DNA from 3 places in the Staphylococcus sp. mip270_02 genome. Region 3 is predicted to be linked to each of the others. Evidence: riboswitches for the same ligand, from Rfam matches in the RefSeq annotation. Region 3 holds a riboswitch; each other region holds the start of a gene.

Region 1 (10,329 bases), 360 kb from region 3:
TACAGGTAAAGGAGACAAATAATGAACGATTTAATCATTCAAAACATAAAAGAACTTATTTTACCAAAATCAACTGAACGTCCATTAAAAGGAAAAGAATTAGATGAGCTAAATATCATTGAAAACGGAACTGTCGTTGTAAAAGATGGCAAAATAGTTTATGCAGGTAATCATACTGATGATTATGAAGCGCATGAAATTATTGATGCAACAGGAAAAGTAGTTTCACCGGCACTTGTTGAAGCTCATACACATCTTGTGCACGGAGGATCACGTGAACATGAAATGTCACTTAAAAGGCAAGGTGTTTCATATTTAGAAATTCTTGAACAAGGTGGAGGTATTTTATCTACTGTTGAAGCGACTCGCAAGGCTACTGAAGACGAATTGTTTGAAAAGGCAGAGAAGAATCTGTTAACTATGATTGAGCATGGCGTGTTAGCTGTAGAAAGTAAGAGTGGATATGGTTTAGATAAAGAAAACGAACTGAAACAGTTACGCGTATCTAATCGTTTAGCAGATAAATACAATTTAGATATGAAGCATACTTTCCTAGGACCTCATGCAGTTCCTAAAGATGCGCAATCAAATCAAGCATTCTTGGAAGAAATGATTGATTTGTTACCTGAAGTTAAACCGTACGCAGATTTTGCTGATATATTTTGTGAGACAGGTGTATTTACTATCGAGGAATCAAGAAAATATATGCAAGCTGCTAAAGCATTAGGATTTGATGTGAAAATACATGCTGACGAAATCGATCCATTAGGTGGACTCGAGTTAGCTATTGATGAAGGTGCAATTTCTGCAGATCATCTTGTTGCTTCAAGTACAGAAGGTAAAGCAAAATTAAAACAAAGTGATACTGTAGCTGTATTACTTCCGGGAACAACATTTTATTTAGGTAAAGAAACATATGCAGATGCAAGAGGCATGCTAGATAATGATGGCGCGATTGCAATTGCAACAGATTTTAACCCTGGTAGTTGTGTTACCAACAATTTACAACTTGTAATGTCTATTGCTGCGCTAAAATTAAAACTATCACCAAATGAAATTTGGAATGCGGTAACGGTAAATGCTGCAAAAGCAATAGATGTAGATGCTGGAACAATTAATGAAGGAGATAGAGCAAATATTGTAATTTGGGATGCACCTAACCATGAATATATCCCGTATCATTACGGTATTAACCATGCAGAAACAGTAATTAAAGATGGCAAAGTATTAGTAGATAATAAAATTCAATTAAAAGGTTAATATAATTTTTCTATCAGTCTGGGATATCTTTTGATGTCCCAGATTTTTTAGAACCACTTCTCAATTTATTGAGTTAGTGGTTCTTACACATGAGCAAGAGCTCAGGTGGCCCAAGACACTTCTCTAAAGAACCACTTCTTAATTTATTAAGATAGTGGTTCTTACACATGAGTTATACTCAGGTGCTCCGCTTTTGAAATTGAAGCGGTTCTTACACATGAGCAAGCGCTCAGGCGGTCCAAGTCCACTTCTCTAAAGAACCACTTCTTAATTTATTAAGATAGTGGTTCTTACACATGAGTTTTACTCAGGTGCTCCGCTTTTGAAATTGAAGCGGTTCTTACACATGAGTATATACTCATGCGTTCCACTTAAGAAAGTTAGTGGTTCTTACACATGAGCAAGCGCTCAGGTGGCCTAAAGTTCACTTCTCAAATTATTGAGTTAGTGGTTCTTACACATGAGCAAGAGCTCAGGTGTTGATAATTTTATATTTTGATAAACAGAATTGATAAAATATTTCGACAATTATGATACCATGTGACAAGAGGAACATATGGAGGTGACATTCGGCGTGACACGAACTGATTATATCAAACAATGGCAAGGTAATATCATTCCGAATGTACTATCTGGTATATTAATAGCGCTCGCACTTTTGCCAGGTGCTATCGCATTTTCTTTTATCGCAGGCGTGAGCCCAATAATAGGTATGTTGAGTACTGGATTAATGATGATTGTCATTAGTTTCACAGGCAATAGAAATTTAATGGTTTCAGCGCCAAGTAGTGGTGTCTCTTTAGTTGTAGCACCACTTATGGCTAGTCATGGCATACAAGCAGTGATTTTAGCTACAATTTTTATGGGATTAATCCAAATTATATTTGGTTACTGTCATACAAATAAACTATTAGATTATATTCCTACAGGCGTTGTCATAGGATTTATGAATGCACTTGGAGTACTACTATTCACATCTCAGCTTGATAATATATTTCAAATTTCTAATACTACTTATGTTTTTGTGTTAATTTCATTTTTAATTATTTGGTTGGCGCAAAGATATATAAAATTCATACCTGCACCTTTAGTTTCAATTATTGTCTTAACCTTTGCTGCTTGGTTAATTAAACCAGATATACAATATGTTCATAATTTAGCCTCTATACATGTACATTTGACAACTATTAGTTTACCTAAAATGATGTATGATTTAGAAAATACATTTATTATTTTTATTTATGGATTAACAATGGCTATTGTTGCTGTTGTACAAACAACCTTAACTGCACGAATGATGGACGTTGTGACGGATACGCCTAGTGATAAAAACAAAGAGTCAATTGGTCAAGGTATTGCAAACTTTATTGTAGGATTGTTTGGTGGATATGGTGGTAGCGCATTAGTGGGACAATCAAAATTTAATTTAAGTATGGGAGCAACATCGAGAGTTTCAACTTTGATTACTGGCAGCTTTCTACTTTTTAGTTTATTTGTATTTGGAAGTATTATTGGTCAGATACCTATGGCGGTATTAGCGACCGTATTAATAACGATATCTTTAAATACATTTGATAGAAGAACTGTATCATTTGTTAAAAAAGCACCGATTTTTAATGGTTGTATAGTAATACTAACGATGGCGATTATATTAATAACGAATAATTTGGCTGCGGGTGTAGTGATTGTAACAATTTGTTACTACCTCATTTTGCACTTAAAAAATAAGAAAGGGTGTGACATATAATGCCACAATATGAAGATTACATAAATTGGAGAAGAACTTTTCACCAGTATCCAGAATTATCAGATGCAGAATATGAGACAACAAAAAGATTAAGAAGAATTTTAGAATCATATGAGATTACAATCTTAGACCTACCATTAGAAACTGGCTTAGTAGCAGAGGTTGGTCAAGGTGAACATTTTGTAGCAGTTCGAACAGACATAGATGCTCTGCCTATTAAAGAGCAAGTTGTACATGAATTTACATCCACTAATGAAGGTATGATGCACGCTTGTGGACATGATATTCATATGGCAAGCATACTTGCAGTAGCGACAAAATTGAAAGAAATTGAATCGCAATTAACTGGGCGCGTACGCATTATATTCCAACCTGCTGAAGAACTAGGTTATGGAGCATATCATATTACTGATACAGGTGCGATAGAAGGTGCTAAAGCAGTATTAGGTTATCATAATTACCCTACATTAGACATTGGTGAATTTGCAGTAAAATCAGGAGTTATTACTTCTTCTGTAGATCGATTTGAATTTAAAATTAAAGGTGTAGGAGCACATGCTGCCAAACCTGAACAAGGTAATGATCCAGTTATTGTATTAGGACAATTAATTAATAGCGTGCAGTCTATTGTTAGTAGAAACTTATCAGCATTTGATAATGGAGTCGTTACTATTGGTGAAGTGTCTAGTGGTAATACATGGAATGTGATTGCCGATGAAGCCTATGTTCAAGGTACAGTGAGAAGTTTTGACGAAGAGAAACGTAATTATATCGAAGAACGCTTGCGTGCAATTGGAAGTGGCCTTTCAGAAGCATTTGGTGTTGAAATTGAAACGTTATATCATCGTTTACCAGGTGCGGTTGTTAATGATGAAAAATTAACAGAAGACGCAATAGAGATTGCTAAAGAGGTTGGTTATAATGTGAGTATTATGGATCAACCATTAACGATTGGAGAAGATTTTTCTGGTTTCTCAAATAAATATCCAAGTGTATTTGTGTTTATTGGTTCTAATAGTGAATATGATCTGCATCATCCTAAATATGATCCAGATGAGCGTATATTAGAACAAGTACCTGAGTATTTCTTAAGTTTTATACAAAAACTTTTAAACGAGCAATCTAAATAGAATCTTTGAATGATGTATTAAAACTTTAAAAATTAGGGTATGCATAAGCATATTCTTTAAAATAAGGAGTGTTTGCATATGCCAGGACAAGATCCTAGAACAAAATTCTCAAGTGAAGATTTCCCGAAACAAGAACAAGACGTTCCAGGTTTACAGGATAAATTAGACCCTAAGCCTGATTGTGGTGAAACAACTTATATCGGTTATGGGCGTTTAAAAGATTATAAAATTTTAGTTACTGGTGGGGATTCTGCTATCGGTAGAGCTGCTGCCATAGCGTATGCTAAAGAAGGAGCAGATGTGGCAATTAATTACTTACCTGCTGAGCAAGTGGACGCTGAAGAAGTACAACAAGTGATTGAAGCAGCAGGACGTAAAGCTGTATTAATCCCAGGCGATATACGCGATGAACAATTTAACTATGATTTAGTTGAAACAGCTTATAACAAACTTGGTGGATTAGATAATGTAACAATTGTAGCAGGACACCAACAATATAGAAACAACCTTAAAGGCTTTGATACTGAATCATTTACTGAGACATTCGAAACAAATGTTTATCCTATTTTTTGGTCAGTTCAAAAAGCAATTGATTATTTAGAACCTGGCGCAACGATTACACTGACTTCATCTGTACAAGGTTATAATCCGAGCCCTATCTTACATGATTATGCCGCTTCCAAAGCAGCTATCATTTCACTTACCAAGAGCTTATCTGAAGAATTAGGTAGCAAGGGAATCCGTGTAAATTGTGTAGCACCAGGTCCATTCTGGTCACCACTCCAAATTTCTGGTGGACAGCCCCAATCTAAAATTCCGACTTTTGGCCAAAAAGAAGTGCTAGGTAGAGCAGGGCAACCGGTTGAACTTTCGGGCGTGTATGTACATTTAGCAGCTGAGGAATCAAGTTATACTACAGGCCAAGTTTATGGCGTGACAGGTGGTACTCAATTAGATTAGAATTGATGAAGTAACGAGGCAGCAATTTAATTTAACTATTAGTGTTTCAATGTCTCGGTGATACAAAGCATAAGGAGGGAAGGATATATTGATATCCTTCCTCCTTATTTTTGAAAGGTAAGGTAATCATTTATGAAAAAATTTAAAGCAGATGCTTTAACCAAAAAACAAAATTATAAATTATTAAGTGGTAGTGTGGTACCTAGACCTATCGCATTTGTTACTTCTCAAGATAAAGATGGGCATTTAAATGCAGCGCCGTTTAGCTTTTTTAATGTTGTTAATAGTGCACCACCAATGATTATGATTTCTACAGGTCGTTCTGCAGGGAAGCGGAAAGACACTTCTTTAAATATTGAGGAAACGGAATCATTTGTAGTACATATTACAGATGAAGCTACAGTCGAACAAATCAACCATACAGCAGCCCCTTTGGCCCGTAACCAAAATGAATTAGAAAGAACAAGTCTTAATTGTGTTGACTCTGAATTAGTTGCAGTACCTGGTATCGAACAAGCTAAAATTCGAATGGAATGTAAGTTAGATAGAATTATTCCGTTAGGTGACTCTCAAGAAGGATCTGATTTAATTATAGGTGAAGTAGTTATGTTTCATATTGATGAATCAGTTTATTTTGAAGATAGTAAAATAGATGTTGACGCACTTAGTGCTGTAGCTCGTTTAGCTGGTAATGATTATGCTTCTTTAGGTAATAAATTTACTATCGAACGTCCTATGAAGTAAATATAAAGCGATTAAATAAATAACATAAGCTCTATTGAAATAATAGATGTTGAAGGGATTAGATAATGAAATCGTTTGTTAAATTGTTTTCTGTTCAATTCCATATTTGACGAATTACAATTAATACTGTACTGTAATAAAATAAAATAATAACTTATCAAGAGAAGTGTAGGGACTGGCCCGATGATACTTCGGCAACATGATGATGCGTGTGCCAAATCCAGTAGCATAATTCATGCTAGAAGATAAGAATGAATCAAGTTTACTCTTTCTTCTTAATTTAGAAAGAGTTTTTTTATTTTTAGGACTTACAAATAACAGAAGGTTGAGTTCTGTTTTAATATTTAGGAAAGTTGGTTATGTATGGAGGAGACAAAAAAAGGTAACGCATGGGCCTTGATACCTTTAATCGTATTTGTTGGTATGTTCTTAGGTGTGGGTATTAGTACAGGCGACTTTACTACGATGCCACTGAATGTAGCTATATTAGTAGCTTCTATTGTTGGATTAGCGTTAAATAGAAAAGGATCATTTCATAAAAAAGTTGAAGTTTTTACAAAAGGTGCAGGACATTCCAATATTATTTTAATGATGTTAATTTTCTTATTAGCAGGCGCCTTTTCTCAAACGACTGAAGATATGGGTGGCGTGCAGTCGACGGTTAACTTAGGGTTATCATTAATACCAGAAAATTTAATTATCGTCGGACTATTTATAATATGTATGTTTGTATCTTTATCAATGGGTACGTCTGTAGGGACGGTAGCTGCTATAGCACCAGTTGGTTTTGGTTTAAGTCAGGCTACAGATGTTTCGGCAGCTATCACAATGGCTACTGTTGTTGGTGGAGCTATGTTTGGTGATAACTTATCAATGATTTCTGATACTACGATAGCTGCAGTACGTACTCAGAAAACGAAAATGAGTGATAAATTTAAGGTGAACATAAAGATTGTTTTGCCTGGCGCGATATTTACTATTATTGTTCTTTGGTTTTTAACAAATGGTGCACATATAGATGCAAATAAAAGTTATGATTATGACCTTATTAAAGTAATTCCATACTTATTTGTGCTTATTTTAGCATTAATAGGTGTAAATGTAGTTATCGTATTAATCGGTGGCATTGTACTTTCTGCAATTATCGGATTAATCTACGGTTCATTTAGTTGGACAGGTTTATTAAGTTCTATATCTAAAGGTATTATCGGTATGGAAGATATAGCGATTATTGCATTGCTCATTGGTGGTTTAGTAGCTTTGATTCAACATAATGGTGGTATTACTTGGCTATTAAATTTTGTGCGCAGTAAAGTGAAATCTAAACGTGGTGCAGAATTAGGTATTGCTGGCTTAGTCAGTGTTGCAGATATATCAACAGCAAATAATACTATTTCTATATTAATGGCAGGACCATTAGCAAAAGATATTTCAGAGGAATATGATGTGGATCCGCGTAAATCAGCTAGTATTTTAGATATGTTTGCGAGTTGTTTCCAAGGAATGCTGCCATATAGTCCTCAATTGATTGCTGCTGCAGGTGTGGCGTCTATATCTCCATTTGAATTAGTGCCTTACTCAATTTATCCAATGATACTAGGCGTTTGTGGACTTGTAGCAATTTTCTTTAGGTTACCTAGATTAGATAAAAAGTAATTAAGATACATTGCAATATCAAGTTGGGCAATGATTTTTAAGTTCTAAATAGAGTAGTGGAGTTATATGTTAATAAACATGATTAGATAACAGTTGAAAATTGTTGATATTCATTGTGTTATTTAATAGCAATAGACTATAATCTAGATTAAATTTGAGTCCGGGATGTACGAATGTCCCGGGCTCATTCGCTATTTTAAATAAGCAGTATGTTAACAGAATATGCTAAGATAAATGTGAAGTTTATTTGGTATAATATTCAATGAAAATGAAAGTTTTGACGTTTCCTGACTAATAGCGATAAAATGAGGTTGTTAAAGCTTTATAAATATTAAAGAACATCACTATATTTACTTGATAATTGTTTAGAAGTATAGTGTAATGCGTTAGAATAGTAATAAGAGTGAAAGTAGGTGAACAATCGATCGTGGGAAAATACAATGTAGAAAATGAGAATGTTGAAATTCGTCTTGAAAGGTTATTTAAAGTAGAACCTGAATTATTATACCAAGCTTGGACAGACCAACGTTTTCTTAAACAATGGTTTATGACAACTGAAAGAACAAATAAAACTATTGAAGTAGCTGCTGAACAAAATGGTAAATACAAAATTGTTGATGTTCGTAAAGGTAAGGAGAATATAGTACAAGGTAGATTTGCTTCATTAACTCCTTATGAATATCTCGTCATGACAATTGGTATGCCAGAATTAAGTGATTCAGAAGATACGATAGAAGTTGAAATATTCGAAAGAGAACCAGGCATTACGCAAATGATTTTCAATTATATTGCTTTTGTACCGAGAGAAAGAAGATTAACATCTTTAGAATATAAACAGAAGAAGAAAGAATATCATGATTCAACGGCACATGGGTTTGAAATGTTATTTGACAAACTACAATTAACGCTTGAAGAGTTTGAAGCAAATTTATAAAATAGTTCGCTGATATAGAAATTACACGGGGTGATATGATTTTACTGGATTATTTCAATCCTGGTAATATTATCTAAGTTTGAATAAAATTCAGACCTGTATCAAAGTAAATTCTTTATATGTTTTGCTCAATCAGCACTTAAAATAAATAATGCTCCCTTTAAAAGTAATCACTAAATGTGACAATCTTTAGAGGGAGCTTTTGCTATTATTAACAAATTTAGCATAATTATTCAAACTCCAATACGGTTATTTGAACGTGGCGAATAAGACAATAGTTGGGCACTGTATTTTAATACAGTTCGCCTATTACTTTACGTTCATTATATTTTCGTAATAAGGTTTCGAAGAAAATATGGTAACTAATAAAACTTGAATAATCTATACCATCAGCTAAGTAAAATGTATTACTAGATACATAGATATTATAATTTGCTTTTTGAGCAAGGGTATTATCTTTTAAAGTGGTTACAGAGAAAAAATATTTTTGACGCAACTGTAATAAATTGCTGATATCTGTTAACTGCTCTGATTCACCAGAAAGAGAAATGATAAAAAAGATATCTTTTGGTGTTGTTTTATTCAATACCATTTTAAATTCGTGTACGTCATGAAGTACGATAATACTTTTATGTATCGTTAGTAATATACGCTGTGCTTCTTGAGCCACATTCATTTGGGCTAGTCCAGTTCCATATAAATAAACGGTTTCTGCTTCGTAAATTTTATCTGTAATAAGGTCATAATCGATTCTTTCTAAATAAGTGAAAGTATTTTCGATTTCTTGTTTAAAACCTTCTATTGAATCTGAAGGTAATTGATGTGATTGTTCGGTTTCAAATTTTAAATAAGATTTAAAATCACTATAACCATCAAAGCCTAACTTACGAGTGAAACGATGAATGGTGGCGTTAGATGCATGTGTGTGTTCTGCTAATTCTTGTATTTTCATCGTTTTACATTGTAGGATATGTGTATTAATAAAATGTGCAATATGTAAGTCATTTTCATTTAATTTATTAAAATTAGTATTAACACGTTCATCTAAAAACAAATTTATCACCTCACACTTCATGAAAATATTTTCACATTTTGAAAATATAATCTGATTATACAAAATTGTTCCGAATGGCGTCAAACTATTGTTTGTATGTAAGCGTTTCCTTTAATATTAAATTAATCACATGCAACACATACTCAATGAATTATATTTATAGATTTATTATGAATGATGTGTAGACAAATGCTTACGTATAGAAATAGGAGGTTATACGGCTATGAATGCAATTAAACGATTTGGGAGTGCGATGATTGTACCTGTATTAATGTTTGCATTTTTTGGTATTGTTTTAGGATTTGCCACTTTATTTAAAAATCCATCGATTATGGGAAGCATTGCTGCTGATGGTACAACTTGGTTTAAAATTTGGTCAGTAATCGAAGCTGGTGGTTGGACAATTTTTAATCATATGGAAGTTGTGTTTGTGGTCGGTTTGCCACTATCTTTGGCTAAAAAAGCGCCTGGACATGCAGCTTTAGCAGCATTGATGGGCTACCTTATGTTCAATACTTTTATAAATGCAATACTTACACAATGGCCGCATACATTTGGAGCGAATTTGGAAAAAGGCGTTGAAAATGTAACAGGGCTTAAAGCTATTGCTGGGATTGAAACGTTAGATACGAATATACTTGGTGGAATTATCATTTCAAGTATCATAACTTGGATACATAATCGATACTACAGTAAACGTTTACCAGAGATGTTAGGGGTTTTCCAAGGTCTAACATTTGTGGTGACGATATCATTCTTTGTTATGTTACCAATAGCTTTACTTACATGTGTTATTTGGCCGACTGTGCAAGGTGGTATTACTTCATTACAAGGCTTTATTATT
Region 2 (10,329 bases), 370 kb from region 3:
AGGATTTAGTATGTTGGAAATTATTTTACTTTGCTTGCTAGTGTATGCGGGCGCGGCACAGTTTATTATTTGTGCACTTGTTATTTCTGGCACGCCCATATCTGCAATTATATTGACGACATTCATTGTGAACTCAAGAATGTTTTTATTAAGTATGACGCTTGCGCCAAATTATAAAAACTATAGTTTATTAAATAGAATTGGTCTTTCTACATTAGTAACAGACGAAACATTCGGTGTAGCTATTACACCACATTTAAAAGGTGAGAAGATTAATGATCGTTGGTTGCATGGATTAAATATAACAGCATATGTTTTTTGGACATTTGCATGTATTATTGGTGCAGTCTTTGGTAAATACATACATCAACCAGAAGCACTAGGATTAGATTTTGCAATTACCGCTATGTTTATATTCTTAGCTGTCTCACAATTTGAGTCGATTAGACGCTCGAAGATAAACATATATTTTGTATTGATTATATGTGTGATTGTAATGATGCTTAGTTTAAGCTTGTTTATGCCTTCATATTTGGCTATCATATTAGCTTCAACTATTGCAGCACTGATTGGAGTGATGATGGAAAAATGACAACGACGGTACATATGTTAACAATTATCGTGTTATGTGGTGTGGTAACATGGCTCACACGAATTATTCCCTTTATTTTGATAACTAAAATAAAGTTGTCTGAACGTGTTATTAAATGGCTATCATTTATACCAATTACATTATTCACTGCTTTAATCATCGATGGATTAATAGAGCAACAAGAAGGTGTGATGGGTTATAGTATTAACGTGCCGTTCTTAATAACGATGCTCCCGACTATTATCATTGCTGTGATATCACGCAGTCTAACAATCACTATACTTAGCGGCATTATTATTATGGCAGTGTTACGTTGGGTATTTTAAATAATCCTATTGAAGTAAGTTATATTATCCGTTAAACTATAAATAATTAGAAAATTAAGATATTTCAGATTGCATTAACAGTTTAATTTTATCTTAATTAATGAGCTTATCTTTAATACAATTAAAATCAAATCTTATTTCGAGAAGCTGAGGGACTTGGCCCGTTGACGCTTCAGCAACCGGCTTATAAAGTACGGTGCTAATACCATCGATACACTCGAATGATAAGTACTTTTAACTTCTTACTTATTTTATGAGTGAGGAGTTTTTTTACTAAGTAGGAGGTAAAACATGACGAATTATACGGTTGATACACTAGAACTAGGGCCATTCACAACGGAGTCAGGTGAATTCATCTCAAACTTAAAACTACGTTATGAACATGTAGGATTAAAAGGGCAACCACTCGTAGTGGTCTGTCATGCTTTAACAGGTAATCACTTAACGTATGGTACAAATGAAAATCCTGGATGGTGGAGAGGGATTATTGACGGTGGTTATATGCCAATCAATGATTATCAGTTTTTGACATTTAATGTTATTGGAAGCCCTTATGGTTCAAGTTCTGCGTTAACAGATCCAAAGTTTCCTGAGACACTTACGTTAAGAGATATCGTACGTGCCATAGAATTAGGTATTGAAACATTAGGTTTCGAAAGGATTAACATATTAATCGGTGGTTCGTTAGGTGGCATGCAAGCAATAGAATTATTATATAATCGTAAATTTGATGTTGAAAAAGCAGTGATTCTCGCAGCTACAGATAAAACATCATCCTATAGTCGTGCGTTTAATGAGATAGCGAGACAGGCCATTCATTTAGACAATAAAGAGGGGATGAGTATTGCAAGGCAGTTAGGGTTTTTAACATACCGTTCGTCTAAAAGCTATGATAAACGTTTCTCACCAGATCAAGTTGTAACCTATCAAAAACATCAAGGCAATAAATTTATGAATCATTTTGATTCTTTATGCTATTTAACACTCCTAGACGTCTTAGATAGCCATGACGTAGATAGAGGACGCGACGATGTAGATGAAGTGTTTAGTAACCTAGATACTAAAGTAATGACAATGGGCTTCACAGATGATTTGTTATATCCAGATGACTTAGTGCGTGCCGTGGGAAAACGTTTTAAATATCACAAACATTTCTTTGTCCCAGATAACGTAGGTCATGATGGTTTCTTATTGAATTTTAATGACTGGGCACCTAATCTATATCACTTCTTAAAAGTATATAAAATTAAAAGAAAATGATTTAATAACTCTATTATATTAATTTTTAGGATGAAGCTATATGACTACTTTCGATAGGGGAGGGTAGACTGACATATATATATAGTACATCCTTTTTTTGTACAAGTATTTAAGTTGTGGTGGCGTAAAGCGACACGAGAAGTAGTAGTATTAGAAATGTAATACCGTGAAGTGTTGATTAGTACAATCATTTATAAGTTTATAATTTTGAAAAGTATAGTATATCGTTATCTTCTGTATTTGGATTGCCAATAATTGTATAAAAGTTTTAAAGAGGTTAAAATAATAGTTATAGTCAAAAATAGTATGGGAGTGGCGAAATTGTTTTCAAAAATATATCCTAAAGTAACTGTGCTTAGTATACTAACGCTAATCGTAGTGGCTTTAGCTTTACATATATTACCTCCGTTAGGCCTGGTGTTAGGTATCTTTGCGACAATTCCAGGCATTATCTTATGGCATAAGTCTATTGAATCATTTGGTTTAACAGCAGTCATTACAGTGGTATTAACAACATTATTAGGTAATATATTTGTGTTGAGCACCATGGTCATTATACTCTTAGTGAGTTTTGTTATTGGCCAATTATTAAAAGAACGTACATCTAAAGAACGCATACTTTATATAACAACTACTTATATTAGTATGTTCTCGTTAATTGCGTTTATGGGACTACAAACGTTTGATAAAATACCAAGTTCTACAGTTTTGATAAAACCAGTGAAAGATTACATGCATAATGTTGTTTCTGGAATTGCGGGAAGTGCAGAATATAAGCAAATGCTTGAAGAAGGCTTCCGCCAGATGTCAGTTCAGTTACCAAGTTATGTCATTATCACAGTATTTCTACTTATTTTAATCAATTTAATTATTACTTTTCCAATTTTACGTAAGTTCAAAATCGCTACACCAATATTTAAACCATTATATGCTTGGCAAATGAAGCGTTCACTATTATGGATGTATATTATTGTCTTGATTTGTGTTATGTTTGCGAGCCAACCAGGGACTTTCCAAAGTATCGTTTTAAACTTTGAAATTGTGTTATCATTATGTATGTATATTCAGGGCTTAAGTGTTATTCACTTTTTCGGGAAGGCAAAATCAATGCCAATCGCACTTTCTGTGTTATTCATGGTTATAGGGACAGCTTTAATGCCATTAACACATATTGTAAGTCTCCTGGGTGTTATAGATTTGTGTATTAACTTAAAAAGTATCATTAAAAAATGATTTGAGGTGGAAGAATGAACCGTCAATCCACTAAAAAAGCGTTAGTTTTACCATTTATTATTATGGCGCTCACAGCAATTGTACTTGTAGTAGTTTGGTTTGTTTTTAACCAGCTCATTGCAGGCATAGCGACAGTTGTATTAGTGATTATTATTGTAGGGACAGCAATAATGGTAAGACGAGCTTTGCAGAAACTAGATAGCTATGTTGATAATCTAAGTGGCCATATTTCGGCAGGCAATAATATTGCAATTAAAAGTTTGCCAATCGGTATGATTATCTTAGATGAAAATGAAAACATAGAGTGGATGAACAAATTTATGTCGGAACGCTTAACGCGTAATGTAATTTCCGATCCAGTTAATGAAGTATATCCTAATATCTTAAAACAATTAGAAAAAACACAAGAAGTTGAGATTTCTGAAAATGAGTACCACTATCGCGTACGTTATTCTGAAAAAGAACATGTATTGTATTTCTTTGATATTACTGAAGAAGTACAAACAAATAAGTTATATGAAGACTCTAAACCAATTATTGCTACATTGTTCTTAGATAATTATGACGAGATTACGCAAAATATGAATGACACACAAAAATCAGAGATTAACTCGATGGTTACACGTGTGATTAGTAGATGGGCTAGTGAGCATAACATTTATTTCAAACGTTATAGCTCAGATCAATTTGTTGCTTATTTAAATCAAGATATATTAAACAACATAGAGGCAACAAACTTTAGTATTTTAAGTCAGTTACGTGAAAAGAGTGTCGGTTACCGTGCACAATTAACTTTAAGTATCGGTGTCGGTGAAGGTTCTGAAGATTTAATAGATTTAGGGGAACTATCACAATCAGGCCTAGACTTAGCGCTAGGACGTGGTGGTGACCAAGTTGCTATCAAGAATATGAACGGAAATGTACGTTTCTATGGTGGTAAGACTGACCCAATGGAAAAACGTACACGTGTTAGAGCACGTGTTATATCACATGCGCTTAAAGATATTCTGATGGAAGGCGACAAAGTTATCATTATGGGGCATAAACGTCCTGACTTAGATGCAATCGGTGGTGCAATTGGTGTATCACGTTTTGCAATGATGAATAACTTAGATGCGTATATTGTCTTAAATGATTCTGACATTGATCCAACATTACGACGTGTTATGGATGCAGTAAATGAAAAACCAGAATTAAAAGACCGTTTTATCACATCGGATGAAGCATGGGATATTATGACATCTAAGACAACATTAGTCATTGTAGATACGCATAAACCTGAAATGGTCATCGATGAGAATATCTTAAATAAAGCTAACCGTAAAGTGGTTATTGACCACCATAGACGCGGTGAGAGCTTTATTTCGAGTCCATTACTTGTTTATATGGAACCATATGCAAGTTCAACTGCAGAACTTGTGACAGAACTACTTGAGTATCAACCGACAGAACAACGATTAACACGTTTAGAATCGACAGTAATGTTTGCAGGTATTATTGTAGATACGCGTAACTTTACGCTACGAACAGGTTCTAGAACCTTCGATGCAGCAAGTTACTTACGTGCGCATGGTGCAGATACAATATTGACACAACATTTCTTGAAAGATGATCTTGATACGTATATCAATCGTACCGAGTTGATTCAAACAGTGAAATTACAAGAAAATGGTGTAGCCATTGCACACGGTTCGAATGATAAAATTTATCATCCTGTTACAGTTGCACAAGCTGCCGATGAACTGTTAAGTTTAGATGGTGTAGAGGCTTCGTACGTGATTGCAAGAAGAGAAGAAAATGTAATAGGTATGTCTGCCCGCTCACTTGGTGCTGTCAATGTGCAGTTAACAATGGAAGCACTTGGCGGTGGTGGCCATTTAACTAATGCAGCCACACAGTTAAAAGATGTAACAGTGGATGAAGCAATAGAACAATTACAACAAGCTATAACAGAACAAATGAGTAGGAGTGAAAATGCATGAAAGTAATATTCACACAAGATGTAAAAGGTAAAGGTAAAAAAGGTGAAGTTAAAGACGTACCAGTAGGTTATGCAAATAACTTCTTATTAAAGAAAAATTATGCAATAGAAGCAACACCTGGTAATTTAAAACAATTAGAACAAAAAAATAAAGCTGCTGAAGCAGAGCGTCAACAAGAAATTGAAGATGCTAAACAATTAAAAGCACAATTAAGTGAAATTGAAGTCGAAGTGTCTGCTAAAACAGGCGAAGGCGGTAAATTGTTTGGTTCAGTAAGTACGAAACAAATCACACAAGCATTACAAGAACAACACAACATTAAAATTGATAAACGTAAAATGGATTTACCAAACGGTATCCATGCATTAGGTTACACTAACGTGCCAGTTAAACTAGATAAAGAAGTTGAAGGTACAATCCGTGTACACACAGTTGAACAATAATAGTGGATTGAGATATGAGGTGTAATCACAATGGATGGAATGTATGAACAAAATCAAATGCCACACAGTAATGAGGCTGAACAGTCTGTCTTAGGTGCCATTATCATAGATCCAGAATTAATCAACACAACTCAGGAAGTATTGCTTCCTGAGTCATTTTATAGAGGTGCACATCAACACATCTTTAGAGCAATGATGAACCTCAATGAAGATAATAGAGATATTGATGTGGTAACCATTATGGATCAACTAACACAAGAGGGTCGATTGAATGAAGCGGGCGGTCCTCAATATCTTGCAGAATTATCAAGTAATGTGCCGACAACACGTAATATCCAATACTATACTGAGATTGTTTTTAAGCATGCAACTAAACGTAAATTAATACAAACTGCAGATAGTATTGCGAATGATGGTTATAATGATGAGCTGGAACTAGATACGATACTTAACGATGCTGAACGTCGTATATTAGAATTATCATCCTCACGTGAAAGTGATGGATTTAAGGATATTCGAGATGTACTTGGTGAAGTATATGAGAATGCAGAATTATTAGATCAAAACAGTGGTCAAACGCCAGGTATTCCAACGGGCTACCGAGATTTAGACCAGATGACAGCAGGGTTTAACCGTAATGATTTAATCATTTTAGCAGCACGTCCTTCGGTAGGTAAGACTGCCTTCGCACTTAATATTGCGCAAAAAGTTGCAACACACGAAGATCATTTTTCAGTAGGTATATTCTCGTTAGAGATGGGTGCAGATCAACTTGCAACACGTATGATTTGTAGTTCAGGAAACGTGGACTCAAATCGCCTGAGAACTGGTATGATGACTGAAGAAGACTGGAATAGATTTACTATAGCAGTCGGTAAACTGTCACGTACTAAGATATTTATCGATGATACACCAGGTATTCGGATTACAGACATTCGTTCTAAGTGCCGTCGTTTAAAACAAGAGCACGGATTAGATATGGTTGTTATTGATTACTTACAATTAATCTCAGGTAGTGGCTCTCGCTTTTCAGATAACAGACAACAAGAAGTTTCTGAGATTTCACGTACATTAAAGGCTATTGCTAGAGAGCTAGAATGCCCTGTTATTGCACTGAGTCAGCTATCACGTGGCGTTGAGCAGCGTCAAGATAAACGTCCAATGATGAGTGATATTCGTGAGTCAGGTTCTATCGAGCAAGATGCCGATATCATCGCTTTCTTATACCGTGATGACTATTATAATCGTGGTGAAGACGAAGAAGACGATGATGACACTAATTTCGAACCTCAAACAAATGATGAAAATGGGGAAATTGAAATTATTATCGCTAAGCAACGTAATGGTCCTACAGGAACAGTGAAGCTGCACTTTATGAAACAATACAACAAATTTACAGACATAGACTATGCACATGCTGAAATGGGTTAAAAAATTATAAAAAAATATTTTCCGTACGATAAATTGATTCAAATTTTTATTGTACGGTTTTTGTTTGTGTTTGGTTTATAGGTTTATAAGTAAGTATGTGTCTTTATTTTACAAATTAGTTCGATAAAGCATTGGTATCACTAGCATAAAGATGCATGAGAGTTAGTTGATATTTTTTGCTGAGTAGAGAGAATCATTGAAAATCAATGTTCGATTTTTGGTTTGCAATCTATCCTGTGTATTGGTAAAATACGTAATGGTTAATCGAGAAAACTTGGAGGTGCTCACATGTCATCAATAGTAGTAGTTGGGACACAATGGGGAGACGAAGGTAAAGGTAAAATTACAGATTTCTTAGCAGAACAAGCAGATGTTATTGCACGTTTTTCAGGCGGTAATAATGCAGGTCATACTATTAAATTTGGCGGAGAAACATATAAATTACACTTAGTACCATCTGGTATTTTTTATAAAGAAAAATTAGCAGTGATTGGTAACGGTGTCGTTGTAGATCCAGTGGCACTATTAAAAGAATTAGACGCATTAAATGAAAGAGGTATTTCAACAGATAACTTACGTATTTCAAACCGAGCACAAGTTATTTTACCTTATCATATTAAACAAGATGAATATGAAGAAGAACGTCGTGGAGATAATAAAATTGGTACAACGAAAAAAGGTATTGGTCCTGCTTACGTAGATAAAGCACAACGTATTGGTATTCGTGTTGCCGATTTATTAGACAAAGAAACATTCGAAAGATTATTAAAAGATAATATTGAATACAAAGGTGCATACTTCGAAGGCATGTTTGGTAAATCATGTCCATCATTTGATGAAATCTTTGAAGCTTATTATGCAGCTGGTCAACGTTTAGCTCCATTCGTTACTGATACTGCAAAAGTTTTAGATGATGCATTTGTAGCAGAAGAGAAAGTATTATTTGAAGGTGCGCAAGGTGTAATGTTAGATATCGACCATGGTACGTACCCATTTGTTACTTCAAGTAACCCAGTTGCCGGTAATGTTACTGTTGGCGGTGGTGTAGGTCCAACCTTCGTATCTAAAGTTATCGGTGTATGTAAAGCATATACATCACGTGTAGGCGATGGTCCATTCCCAACTGAACTATTTGATGATGACGGACATCATATCCGTGAAGTAGGCCGTGAATACGGTACAACTACAGGTCGTCCACGCCGCGTAGGTTGGTTCGATTCAGTTGTATTACGTCACTCTCGCCGTGCAAGTGGTATTACAGACTTATCAATCAATTCTATTGACGTATTAACAGGTCTAAAAGAAGTGAAAATCTGTACTGCATATGAATTAGACGGTAAAGAAATCACTGAATATCCAGCAAACTTAAAAGACTTACAACGTTGTAAGCCAATTTTTGAAACATTACCTGGTTGGACTGAAGATGTAACAGGTTGTCGTTCATTAGATGAATTGCCTGATAACGCACGTAGATATTTAGAGCGTATCTCTGAATTAAGTGATGTTAAGATTTCTATCTTCTCAGTAGGTCCAGACCGTAATCAAACAAACTTATTAAGTTCATTATGGTAAGCAATTAGTGCCATTTAAATTTTATTAAAAAGAAAACCTTGTAGTCGTTCATTTTTCTAAAAATGATTTTGGCTACAAGGTTTTTTGTATGTTTATTTTTGTATCATGCAATGCGTGTCACGAAACTCTAGGATTTTATTAACAGCTAATTCATAACCGTATTGTTCATTATGCGAAGGGCCCTTAATCATATCTATATTGTTTTGATATTCGTCTAAATGATTAAGCATCGTTAATACGGTTTGTTTTAATTGTTCTACAGTAAAAGTTTCGGAATTTAACTGTTGCCCAATATTTAAGTTTTCGATTTGTTGCGCTACAACGGGTTGGTCTGCATTCTGTGGAAAAGCTAGCATAGGTACACCCAGCATAATCGCTTCATTTGCGCTATTCATACCTGCATGTGTTAAGAATAATGAAGTATATTGTAATAGCTCAGTTTGAGGTACAAACGACTTTATAATAAAGTTGGAAGGTACTTCATCAAAATCCTCTATGCGATTCGTTTCTCCAATAGAAACTATAACTGTAACATCAATATCAGCCAATGCTTTAAAACATTTATTGAAAAACGGTATATTTTCATTAAAAACAGTACCTAAAGAAATGTAGATGATTGGTTTAGAATGATCAATTTCTGCCATGAATCCCGAAGGCTGTGGCATGATAACAGACGGTCCAGCAAAGAAATAGTGATTACTGTCAAATGTATCAGAGTTGATTTGAAAGTTTCGCATGACGTATGAAATATTTAAGTCACCTGGATTATTCATCACTTCAAATCTTGAAGGTATCGAAATATCATAAGTTTGTTCTAAACGTGTCTTTAAAGTAATAAACGCTTTGTCAGCATCATCTTTTGCTTCAGCACTCAAATTTACGTTCAATTGATTTGTGAATCGATCAAATGAATCTTTAGTATGTGCAAATGTTGTAATAGAAGAAATAGCAGGAATACCTAATTTTTGAGCCAACATATAGCCACATCCAAACATAGAATCATAAATCATATAGTCATAGTGTTCATCTTCGATCTCTTTTAATATTTTTGGTAAGAACAGATCTGTAGTATTTAACAAGCCATTCATGACATTAAAGAGATTATCACGTCCATAAGTCGAAAAATGAGCCATCATGTCGTCTGAATTAAATGTACGTATTTCTACGCCAATATCTTGAAGCCTATCTGTGAATTTATCAGTTGCGTAATATACAACTTCCTCGCCTTTCTCTACTAATGTTTTACAAACGGCAACTGTTGGGTTTACATGTCCTGCAGAACCTGGGTTAATAAATAGTACTTTTGCCAATTGAGTGCCTCCTCATATGTATTATTTAATTATTTTATCAAAATACATAGAAAACATAAAATATTTCAAATTTAATAAATAGGTTTAATATTAAAGTTTGATGCATTGTTATTGGTATTTTAGTAGTAATACTTAAAGTTTAAGTGCTATTTTGTCGGGCTTTTATCACATTTTTATAGT
Region 3 (10,329 bases):
GATGATAATGAACTAACTTATATTACCTTACATTTTGCATCAGCAATTGAGCGTATTTCTACTGTGACAACAAATAAAATCAAAGTTGTATTGCTATGTGGTTCTGGGATAGGGACTTCGCAGTTATTAAAAAGCAGAATTGCTCATATTTATCCAGAGCTCGAAGTTGTTGATGCATATTCTATATATGAAATAGATGAAAGTATGTTAAAGCATGAGGGAGTTGATTATATTATTTCTACTGTCCCTTTCAATCAAGTAACAGTACCTGTGATAAGGGTTTCGCCATTTTTAAATAAAAATGATCGTGTTCAATTAAATGAAATTATTAATCACTCTAGAGAACGATACATTGATGATTTACGTGGTATTGGTCCAACTCTAGAAGAGGTGTTACCACAATCGAGGATATTGACGCAACAGCCAGTACTTTCACGTGATGATGCGATTAAACAAGCTGTATCTATGCTAGAAAAAGATGGTGTAGTGGACAGAGCATATGCGACTGATATCATCCAACAATTAGATGCGTTTGGGCCTTATATGGTGATTAGCCCTCATATCGCATTGATTCATGCAAAGCATGATCATGTACAACAGCCAGTGGGTTTTAGTTTGATCCAATATGAAAATGGTGTTCATTTTTCACATGATCAATATGATCCAGTATACATTGTCATTACTTTAGCTACAGCACAACCTCAAATACATCTAAATGCGTTAAGGCAACTGAGTACACTAATTATGGATGAAGCCGCAAGAGAAGCTATATTTTCAGGAGATATAACAGCTATTATGCAATACATTAAGCATGTAAGCCAACGGTAAGGAGAGGATATAGATGAGTTTGGAAATACTGTCTGCAGATAAGGTACAAATACTAGATAAAGTAGAAACGTGGGAACAAGCAATAACAATAGCTGCGAACCCCTTACTTACACAAGATTATTTTGAATCAAGTTATGTTACAGCGATGATTGACAGTGTGAAGGAATTAGGACCTTATATCGTTATTGCACCTGAAATTGCAATTGCTCACGCAAGGCCTAATGATGATGTGAAACATATTGGATTAAGTTTATTAAAATTAAATGAGCATATTAATTTTTCCGAAGAGGGACACTTTGCATCACTTATATTTGTACTTAGTGCTGTAGATAACGATGGCCATTTGGCTATTTTAAGAAGCTTAGCAACTAAATTAGGTAATCAAGATACAGTAAATCAATTGTTAGCAGCGCAAGAAATTAATGAAATAGTAAATATATTTAAAGGAGAATGAGAAAAATGAAAATTTTAGTAGTTTGTGGTCACGGTTTAGGAAGTAGTTTTATGGTGGAAATGAATGCACAAGAAGCGTTGAAAAATATAAATGCGCCATCTGATATTAAAGTAGAACACAGTGATGTTATGAGTGCTAGTCCAGATATGGCAGACTTATTTATTTGTGGTAGAGACTTAGAGGAAAATACTAAAAATTTAGGTGATGTCATTGTATTAGATAACATTTTAGACAAAGAAGAATTACAACAAAAATTAAATGATAAATTAAGCGAACTGAATATCTTATAAATAAAATGTAAGGGGGCAGTAAAATGAAACCAATACTTGATTTTATTGTTGATGTATTGAGCCAACCAGCGATATTAGTTGCACTGATTGCATTTATCGGATTGATTATGCAGAAGAAATCGGCGACAGATATTACATCTGGAACAATTAAAACAATTCTCGGATTTTTAGTGTTAAGCGCAGGTGCAAATGTAGTAACACAATCACTCGAACCATTTGGAAAAATATTTCAACATGCATTTGGCGTACAAGGTGTAGTGCCGAATAACGAGGCCATTATATCAATTGCGTTAGAGCAGTATGGTACAACTGCAGCACTAATAATGGTATTTGGTATGATTGTAAATATTATTATTGCACGTATTACTAACTTAAAATATATCTTTTTAACTGGGCATCATACCTTCTATATGGCAGCATTTTTAGCAATATTATTATCTGTCGGCAATATTACAGGTACTTTGACGGTAATTGTTGGAGCTATTATTTTAGGATTGATAATGGCTATATTACCCGCATTGGCGCATCCTACAATGAAAAAAATCACTGGTAATAATCAAGTTGCTCTAGGTCATTTTGGCACGATTAGTTATTGGGCAGCTGGAGAAGTTGGGAAACTATTTAAAGGTAAATCAAAATCTACAGAAGAAATTAATTTCCCGAAAGGTTTAAGCTTTCTGAGAGAAAGTACGATTAGTATTTCTTTAACAATGACATTATTGTATTTTGTTGCGGCATTATTTGCAGGTCCGACTTATGTACATAGTGAGATTAGCAATGGACAAAACTTTATTGTATTTTCACTAATACAAGGTGTGACATTTGCTGCAGGTGTATTTATTATACTAACAGGGGTGCGCTTAATTTTAGCCGAAATAGTACCGGCGTTTAAAGGTATTTCAGAGAAATTGGTACCTAATACAAAGCCAGCTTTAGACTGTCCGATTGTCTTCCCTTATGCACAAAACGCAGTGTTAATAGGATTTTTTGTCAGCTTTATAGTTGGTGTAATTGGCATGTTTATCTTATTCTTATTTGGCGGTGTCGTGATACTTCCAGGTGTTGTTGCACACTTCTTCTTAGGTGCAACTGCGGGTGTCTTTGGTAATGCAAGAGGAGGTATTAAAGGGGCAGTTGCAGGATCAGCTTTAAATGGATTGTTGATTACGTTCTTGCCATTACTGTTTTTACCTTTCTTAGGAGATTTAGGGGGAGCAGCGACGACATTCTCAGATACAGACTTCTTAGTTGTAGGTATTGTATTTGGTAATATCGCGAAATTCCTTGGACTAATTGGCATCATAATTTTAATTTTAATAGTTGCAGCTTCAGCTATCATTTTACAAAAACGTACTAATGAAAAAGAAGCAAAAGAATAGTAGCAAAAATTATAATAAAATAGTATATATTTTAGGATGAGTGGGACAAAAATCTAATTTATTTAAAAAGGTTTCATCTTACCAGTTAGCTATGCAATATAATGATTGAGGCTGAGACGGTTTATTTATAAATTGTCTCAGCCTCTTAACTATTCTTTTGGAAGAAGATGATTGGTAAACAATATAAGTCAGCTAATTCATTATAAGAATATAAACTTAGTTTCACAGGCCTATTTTATATATTATTGATAATAGTATAGCTCATACTTTAAACTGTTAGTTCAAAACTTTCGTCAATTAAATCAGTTATATAATGGAGGTTACTTATTTCTCTCAAGTTAATAGTAATCCAAGTGGTTTTATTCATATGATACGCCTTATAAATACCTTTTTTTTTCGTTAATGGTCCAATAAAAGCTTTATCAACTTTTACATTCAAAACATCAACTTCTTCAAAACTTTTAAGCCCTAATTTATCTTCTGTAATATTCATAATTAAACCAAACCATTTTTTATTTTTATTATGTCTTAAAGTAGCAAAATGAGGAAAATTTTGCCATGGATAATCCGGTTTAACTTCATAATTTCGAGTAACATAATTTACTACGTCATCTCTATTTACCAACATTAATACCTCCATTTAAGTTTGATAATTAATATCAATGAAACAAACAACTTAAAGTTAGTTCCAACGCTTCTTCAATGGACCATGACTACCAAATATTGGGTCTGTATTAGGTATGGATACATTTTCAATATTATATAAATTTTGAGGACGCTCGCTTACTTTACCGACACAAATATCATATGACTGACTATGGGGATAGGCTCCCATAACTGTAAAGTCATTACTTTGACTTACCAGTTTGTGACCAGTACCAGCCGGTAATATTAAAGCATCACCTTCAGTAATATTAATAAGAGTACCATTTTTGCCTCCTAGTATTAATTGGGCTGTTCCATTGATTACCAATAAGACTTCATGTGAATTACTGTGATAATGATGATAAGAGAAAACACCACCTTCCCAAGTGTTACCCCATTGATTTGTGGATAATATATGTCTTAAATCATCAGTCGCTAAAAATACATTTTGATAAACTAAAACAGGTAAATATGGGTTGTTAGGTATTTGTCCATCATCATCAAAATTTAATGTATTAATTGTAATTTCTTCTGGTTGTTTCAAGTTTAAACACCTCTTTATTTTTAATAATATAAATTATAGTTATATCAAATAAGTATAAAATTTATTCTTTGTAATATACAAACTGACTTGTTGTTGCAAGTAAATTGCCATTATGACTCCATATTTCTCCAGTTTGATCGAAGAAACCATTGAAAAATTTAAGGGCGCGTGTATGTCCAAGTAGCGGTTGGCTCCCATTGTTCTTTAAAGTCTCGGAATTAGCATGGAAATATATAGTGAGTGATACTGTCCCAATGGGAACGAATGCTTTACGACGTACATAGATACGTGGGAAGAATGCATCACATATAGATGTAAGAGATAAGAAATCTAAATCTCTATCAGGGGTGTCTTTTATCCATTGTAACGTTACGGAATCTGGTTGTTGAGTAGGATTCATTGCTAGGGGTGCACCTTTAATCATTCTGATGTCATAGTTTTGTGCCCATGGTGGCGCGCTTTCTAATGATGTACGTGTTACTTCGTCTGCTGGTGGAACATCAGGAAAGGCTAGTTCTGTTGACGACCATGTATCACGTCGTTTAGCAGTAACTGCTGTTCCAGTAATAGCGGTTTTATCATTTTGTTTTAGTTCTATATACCAGTGTTGTGTTGACCGATTAGTTCTCGATGGATAGGTTATTATTCTAAAATTATCTTCTTGTATAGGAGCAGCATAGTTTATTGTTAGAGAGATGGGCTCTCCTAGAATATCATCATGTTCTAAAACTGCACGTAATAATGTGGATGCAATAACACCACCGAATGGCCCGACCATATTCGCATAGGCGCTGGAAGTATGTCCTGAATACATGCCTGATTTCTGTTGTGTGAGCTGAGTTGCTAAATCAAATGGATGTTGTGGTTGATTAGATTGCATGGCAAATGCCTCCTTTTTTCTTATATAAGTTATTCAAAAAGTTTAAATAAAACACATACAAAATGTTGATATTAAAGATACTCAAAAATTTAGGAGCTGCACAGAAAGTTAAGTTAAAAAATCATTTCTGTCACGCTCCTATATGTGTAGTTGCTTACTGTAGCATTTCTTTATATACGCTATGGTTTTGATAAACACAAGTAAGCAGAGGGGCTTCTAAATTGTAACGTGCTGCTAATTCTAATAAATAACCTTGCAAATGATCAGTTTCGATATTAAGTCCCTTTTCCATATCGCGTTGCATGGAAGTTTTGAAATGATAAGATAATTGATTTAGCGCTTGCATGTATTTAGAAACAATTTGATCAGAGATAGGTGCATCGTGTTTACGCATAATACCAGCAGCCTCATTATACAAGGATTTAATAAATTCTATACCACCTTCACTATCACGAATAGGTCCAATAGGTGCATGCATAAGTGTTGTTACGCCCGATAATACAGTAATCATTAAGTATTTATGCCACATGCCTTGTTCGACATTTGTGTTTAGAATAAATTCAGCTTTTGTGCCTGAAAATGCCTGTTCAACATATTTAGCACGGTTGCTTTCAGTACCGTTTAATTCCCCAAAAAAGAGTTTATCAAATTGACTGGTTTGAATAATCTCCCCAGTACTATCAAGTGTTGTTTCTATAATGCAGTAGCCACCCATGATTTTATTTTTTCCAAAAGCGTTTTGTAACTTAGGGACATGTGCAACGCCATTAAGTAGTGGAATAACTAAGGTGTTATGATCTATAAATGGTTTTAAATCTTCAATAGCATGATCTAAATGATAAGACTTTGAAGATAATAGCACGATATCAAAAGGTTCGACACGATCATTTTTTGTGATGAGTTGTGGATTAAAATGATAATCGCCTTTTTCACTATGAATGGCTAAGCCATTTCGTTCTAGATATGATTTGCGTTTGGGCCGTACTAAAAATGTAACATGCTTGCCAGCCTCAGCTAAGCGACCACCAAAATAACCACCAATTCCGCCAGCACCTAGTACCAATATACGCATCGACAACAACTCCTTAAAATATGTATAGTATATTTAATCTCTATATACCACTTTTCATTTCCTTTTACGCATTGAAAATTAAATTATTTAGTTTAAATGTCGAGCTATACTATCTATTTATATTATTGTAAAATGTTTGAAGAAAATAAAAATTGTGCAATGTAAAAGTGTGTTGTATATAAAACTTTAGGAGGGGCTACAATGTCGTTAAAAAACGAAAAGAAATATCAATGGAAGGATATTAACGGTAAAGATTTTTTTCTGCCAATCATTTATTTAGCTAGCAATTTTATATTATCAATCATAATTTTGGTCATATTGTTGGCAGTTAATATAAGTTTTGGTGGTAGTTACTTAGATAATGGAATTGATGAGTCGAGCTCTACTGCTTTGTTAATGGAGATTGGCGTTTTTATATTTATCATGATTATATGGATGTTGTTACATAAAAATAGTTATAAAGGTGAGTGGAAAAATGGGTTCAATAATATCAAGAAATATTGGAAACTCATTGTTGTTACATTTATTGTTATGTTTATATTTAAATTAATTTTTCCAGTATTAGTTGATACATTTGCACCTGAACAATGGAAATTTGAAGAAACACAAAATGACTTATTGGTTCAACAAATGTTTAGTACACCATTTTCAACGGTGCTTGCGTTCTTTTCTATTGTAATTATTGCACCGGTTACTGAAGAGTTTCTCTTCCGACACTTGGTAATTGGTGAATTAGGAAAGAAATTGAATTTTATAGTGATGTCAGTATTATCTGTAATTGTTTTTGCATCTCTACACGTAACAGAAGCGCAATCACCATTAGAAATAGTTATGTATCTCGTTATCGCTATAGGTATTGTATACATCTATTTAAAAACACAACGAAGTTTAGCTACTGCTATAGCACTGCATGCATTAAATAACTTTATTGCATATGTAGCAATGGTCCTTCTGTAAAGGTAAATAGCTTTAAGAGTTTGTTGTTTCACATGGAACAGGATTGAATTAATAAACGTATTATTTAGAATTTTCTAAAAACTAATTGACTAAATATGAGTATAATGCTAGGATAAAAACATTGCAACTACATATTGATTTACTCTTATCAAGAGAGGTGGAGGGACGTGCCCTATGAAACCCAGCAACCGTCGTTATACGAAATGGTGCTAATTCACAAAAAGTTATCGAACTTTTAAAGATGAGAGAAGGTTTATACTTTCTCTTATAAAATTAAGAGAAAGTATTTTTTAATTTAGTTTGAAATTTAAAAATTCATGAGGAGTGAAATGAATTATGAGGAAATTAATTGTTTTAGGTTCATTATTAATATTAATGAGCGTGCTTGCAGCATGTGGCAATTCAAATGGTAAAGATGGGGACAAAAAAATAACCATTGCAGCTTCACCAGCACCACATGGTGAAGTGTTGAAACATGCGAAAGAAGAAATGAAAAAACAAGGATATGATTTAGAAGTTAAAACAGTTAATGATTATAAAGTACCTAATAAATTATTAGATAAAGGTGATGTAGATGCCAATTTCTTCCAGCATACGCCATACTTAAAAGCAGAAAAGAAAGACCACAATTATGATATAGAAGAAGTTGGAAAAGTATTTACTACGCCTATGGGTGTTTATAGTAAAAAATATAAAGATATTAAAGATATTCCTAAAGGTTCAACAATATACGTTTCTAACAATCCAGCTGAAGAGGGGAGATTCTTATCATTCTTTGTAGATGAAGGATTAATAAAGATTAAAAAAGGTGTTAGTATAGAAGACGCAAAATTTGAAGACATTGTAGAAAATAAAAAAGATTTGAAGTTTAATAATAAACAAGGGGCAGAATTCTTACCTAAGACATATGAAAGTAAGGAAGGGGCTGCAGTTATTATGAATTCAAACTACGCGTTAGATAATGGCTTAACGCCACATAAAGATGCTATCATTAGTGAAACTGAGTCATCACCGTTTGCGAATATCGTTGCTGTGAAAAAAGGACATAAGGATGACAAAAAGTATCAAGCACTTATAAAAGTTTTACAATCTAAAGACATGAAAGAATTCATTAAAAAAGAATACGGTAAAGATGTAATTCCGTATGAAAAATAAATTATTATGAACGGATATTAGTAATAAAAAAGGGGTGTAGTTTATGTCTAAACTAGGCATTGTTGGATTAGGAAGAGTAGGTAGTCAAGTTTTAACAGATGTACAATATTTGAATTTATTTTCAGAGATTGTTTTGATTGATGATAAAGATGAGATTGCAAGTGGAGAAGCTCTTGATCATAATCATTCGCAAGGATTATTTAACACTGCGCATATCAATATTAAAGCTGGGGGTTATCAAGATTTAACAGATGCTGATTTTATTGTAATTGCTGCGAGTGTACCAACAGATAAAAATGATGGTGATCGTACTTTATTAGCGCAAGGCAATCATGACATTATAAAAAATGTTATGAGCCAAGTTGCCGAGGTAACACAAGAAGCAATAATTATTTTGATTTCTAATCCTGTAGATTCGATAGTATACTTTGCTAATCAAGTAAACTATCCATCTAATAAAATTATTGGAACGGGAACATCTTTAGAAACTTCAAGGTTCAAGACGATTATCGCTCATCATTATCAAATCGATCCCAAAAATGTTGAGGCATTTGTTATTGGAGAACATGGACAACATGCAATACCTGTGTGGAGCAAAGTGCGTATTCATGGTATGTCGCTCACAGAGTATGAAGAGCTAAGTAATAGCCCAGAAATTGATAAAGCACATATAACATCTATCATTAATGAGGTATCTATGGACGTCTTTTATCAAAAAGGTTGGACTAATGCTGCTATTTCTAAAGTTACAACATCCTTGATACAAACTATTGCATTGGATCAACGTACTATTATCCCGCTGACTTCAATCAGTAAAGAATATGACTTAACAGATGGTGCATATAGTTTACCTACGTTAGTTGATGGCTCTGGTATTGTTCAAAGATTTGCAATTATGTTGGATGATCAAGAAATGCAACAACTTAAAGAAGCTTACGAATATATTAGAGAAACTATCCATACATCAGAAAAATAAAATAAATAAAAACACCAATTCATTAGATGATATCTTTTGAATTGGTGTTTTTATTATGTGAACTTCGATTAGCCACTTCTTGCTTAAATAATAGGTAATAGCTACAATGAATTTAAATATTAATTCATCTTTGATCAAGAGTGAAAATAAGGGAAAGCGCGGTGCAGTGATGTTAGAAAGACATGCCAAACTTATTAGATTGTTACTCAACAACAGTAATCGTTTTTTAAGCGCAGATGAAATAGCAAATTACTTAAATGTCTCTAATAGAACAGTGAGAAACGATATTAAATATATTAATGTTGAAGTATTGTCGTCGTTAATTGCCAGTGTCAAAGGTAGAGGTTTCAAAGTGAACCAAGACCTATATAGTATAGAGTATATAGAAGAAATCGTTTCTGATTTTACAAACAAAGAAAACGAATTACTGCTAAAATTGGGTTATCATATTTTAATGCACCAACAACCCACAACTTTAGATTCATTAGCACATCACTTTAATTTATCTAAATCAGAAGTTAGTGATTATTTAACGCGTGTTCAGTCGTGGTGCAATTCATTTGATATTACTGTTAATCTAACTAAGAAAAAAGGCGTCACTGTAAACGGAAGTGAAATGAATATTAGAAATGCGATTCTACATTTAAACCAACTATCTTCGAAAAATAAAACTGTTGATGATGTAATACTAAATGAAATACCTAAGGCTCATATTGATATCATTAGTCAAATTATTGAAAATAACTTAAATGCACATCATATACAAACTTCTAAAATACGAATAAAACAATTACTTATACACTTAATTATTATATTTAAACGTAATAACGATGACGGTTATTCATGGGTAGTCGATAAATCCTCCTATAAAATCGCGCAACAATGTATTACAGATATCAATTTGGAGTTAGGTTATCAACTTTCAGATAAAACTGCGCAACTGTTATCATTCTTCATTAGCTATTATTTTAATAAATATGATTTAGGGTTTGAACGGATTTTTGTTAAAAGTTATATCGATCGTATGATTCATCAGATGGAGAAAAATGTAGGAGTAGATTTTACAGAAGACCTAGAACTACGCGACAATTTATATGCACATTTCAGCAGAACTTACTTACGTATAGCAAAGAATGTTTATATTAATAA

What was found. Region 3 has a riboswitch for S-adenosylmethionine ahead of ACW5YJ_RS03115 (MetQ/NlpA family ABC transporter substrate-binding protein). Riboswitches for the same ligand answer to the same signal wherever they lie in the genome.
Region 1: another riboswitch for S-adenosylmethionine. It lies ahead of ACW5YJ_RS04760 (Na+/H+ antiporter NhaC family protein); the one in region 3 lies ahead of ACW5YJ_RS03115 (MetQ/NlpA family ABC transporter substrate-binding protein).
Region 2: another riboswitch for S-adenosylmethionine. It lies ahead of metX (homoserine O-acetyltransferase MetX); the one in region 3 lies ahead of ACW5YJ_RS03115 (MetQ/NlpA family ABC transporter substrate-binding protein).

The regions. Positions count from the first base shown of each region.
Region 1 is NZ_CM132934.1:1,074,267-1,084,595, forward strand. Features, by position in the region: gene hutU (urocanate hydratase) at 1-22, shown strand, start outside; gene hutI (imidazolonepropionase) at 22-1,260, shown strand; gene ACW5YJ_RS04740 (SulP family inorganic anion transporter) at 1,817-3,007, shown strand; gene ACW5YJ_RS04745 (amidohydrolase) at 3,007-4,137, shown strand; gene ACW5YJ_RS04750 (SDR family oxidoreductase) at 4,216-5,097, shown strand; gene ACW5YJ_RS04755 (flavin reductase family protein) at 5,230-5,841, shown strand; SAM riboswitch class I at 5,993-6,093, shown strand; gene ACW5YJ_RS04760 (Na+/H+ antiporter NhaC family protein) at 6,205-7,497, shown strand; gene ACW5YJ_RS04765 (SRPBCC family protein) at 7,925-8,431, shown strand; gene ACW5YJ_RS04770 (MurR/RpiR family transcriptional regulator) at 8,724-9,485, opposite strand; gene ACW5YJ_RS04775 (alpha-glucoside-specific PTS transporter subunit IIBC) at 9,709-10,329, shown strand, end outside.
Region 2 is NZ_CM132934.1:343,002-353,330, forward strand. Features, by position in the region: gene ACW5YJ_RS01435 (AzlC family ABC transporter permease) at 1-592, shown strand, start outside; gene ACW5YJ_RS01440 (AzlD domain-containing protein) at 589-918, shown strand; SAM riboswitch class I at 1,050-1,149, shown strand; gene metX (homoserine O-acetyltransferase MetX) at 1,210-2,178, shown strand; gene ACW5YJ_RS01450 (DUF2232 domain-containing protein) at 2,485-3,411, shown strand; gene ACW5YJ_RS01455 (DHH family phosphoesterase) at 3,426-5,393, shown strand; gene rplI (50S ribosomal protein L9) at 5,390-5,836, shown strand; gene dnaB (replicative DNA helicase) at 5,867-7,267, shown strand; gene ACW5YJ_RS01470 (adenylosuccinate synthase) at 7,556-8,839, shown strand; gene ACW5YJ_RS01475 (macrolide family glycosyltransferase) at 8,932-10,149, opposite strand.
Region 3 is NZ_CM132934.1:710,988-721,316, forward strand. Features, by position in the region: gene ACW5YJ_RS03070 (BglG family transcription antiterminator) at 1-828, shown strand, start outside; gene ACW5YJ_RS03075 (PTS sugar transporter subunit IIA) at 842-1,282, shown strand; gene ACW5YJ_RS03080 (PTS sugar transporter subunit IIB) at 1,288-1,572, shown strand; gene ACW5YJ_RS03085 (PTS ascorbate transporter subunit IIC) at 1,596-2,951, shown strand; gene ACW5YJ_RS03090 (MmcQ/YjbR family DNA-binding protein) at 3,220-3,579, opposite strand; gene ACW5YJ_RS03095 (cupin domain-containing protein) at 3,634-4,140, opposite strand; gene ACW5YJ_RS03100 (thioesterase family protein) at 4,202-5,020, opposite strand; gene panE (2-dehydropantoate 2-reductase) at 5,175-6,092, opposite strand; gene ACW5YJ_RS03110 (CPBP family intramembrane glutamic endopeptidase) at 6,294-7,049, shown strand; SAM riboswitch class I at 7,192-7,297, shown strand; gene ACW5YJ_RS03115 (MetQ/NlpA family ABC transporter substrate-binding protein) at 7,386-8,204, shown strand; gene ACW5YJ_RS03120 (lactate/malate family dehydrogenase) at 8,248-9,180, shown strand; gene ACW5YJ_RS03125 (BglG family transcription antiterminator) at 9,350-10,329, shown strand, end outside.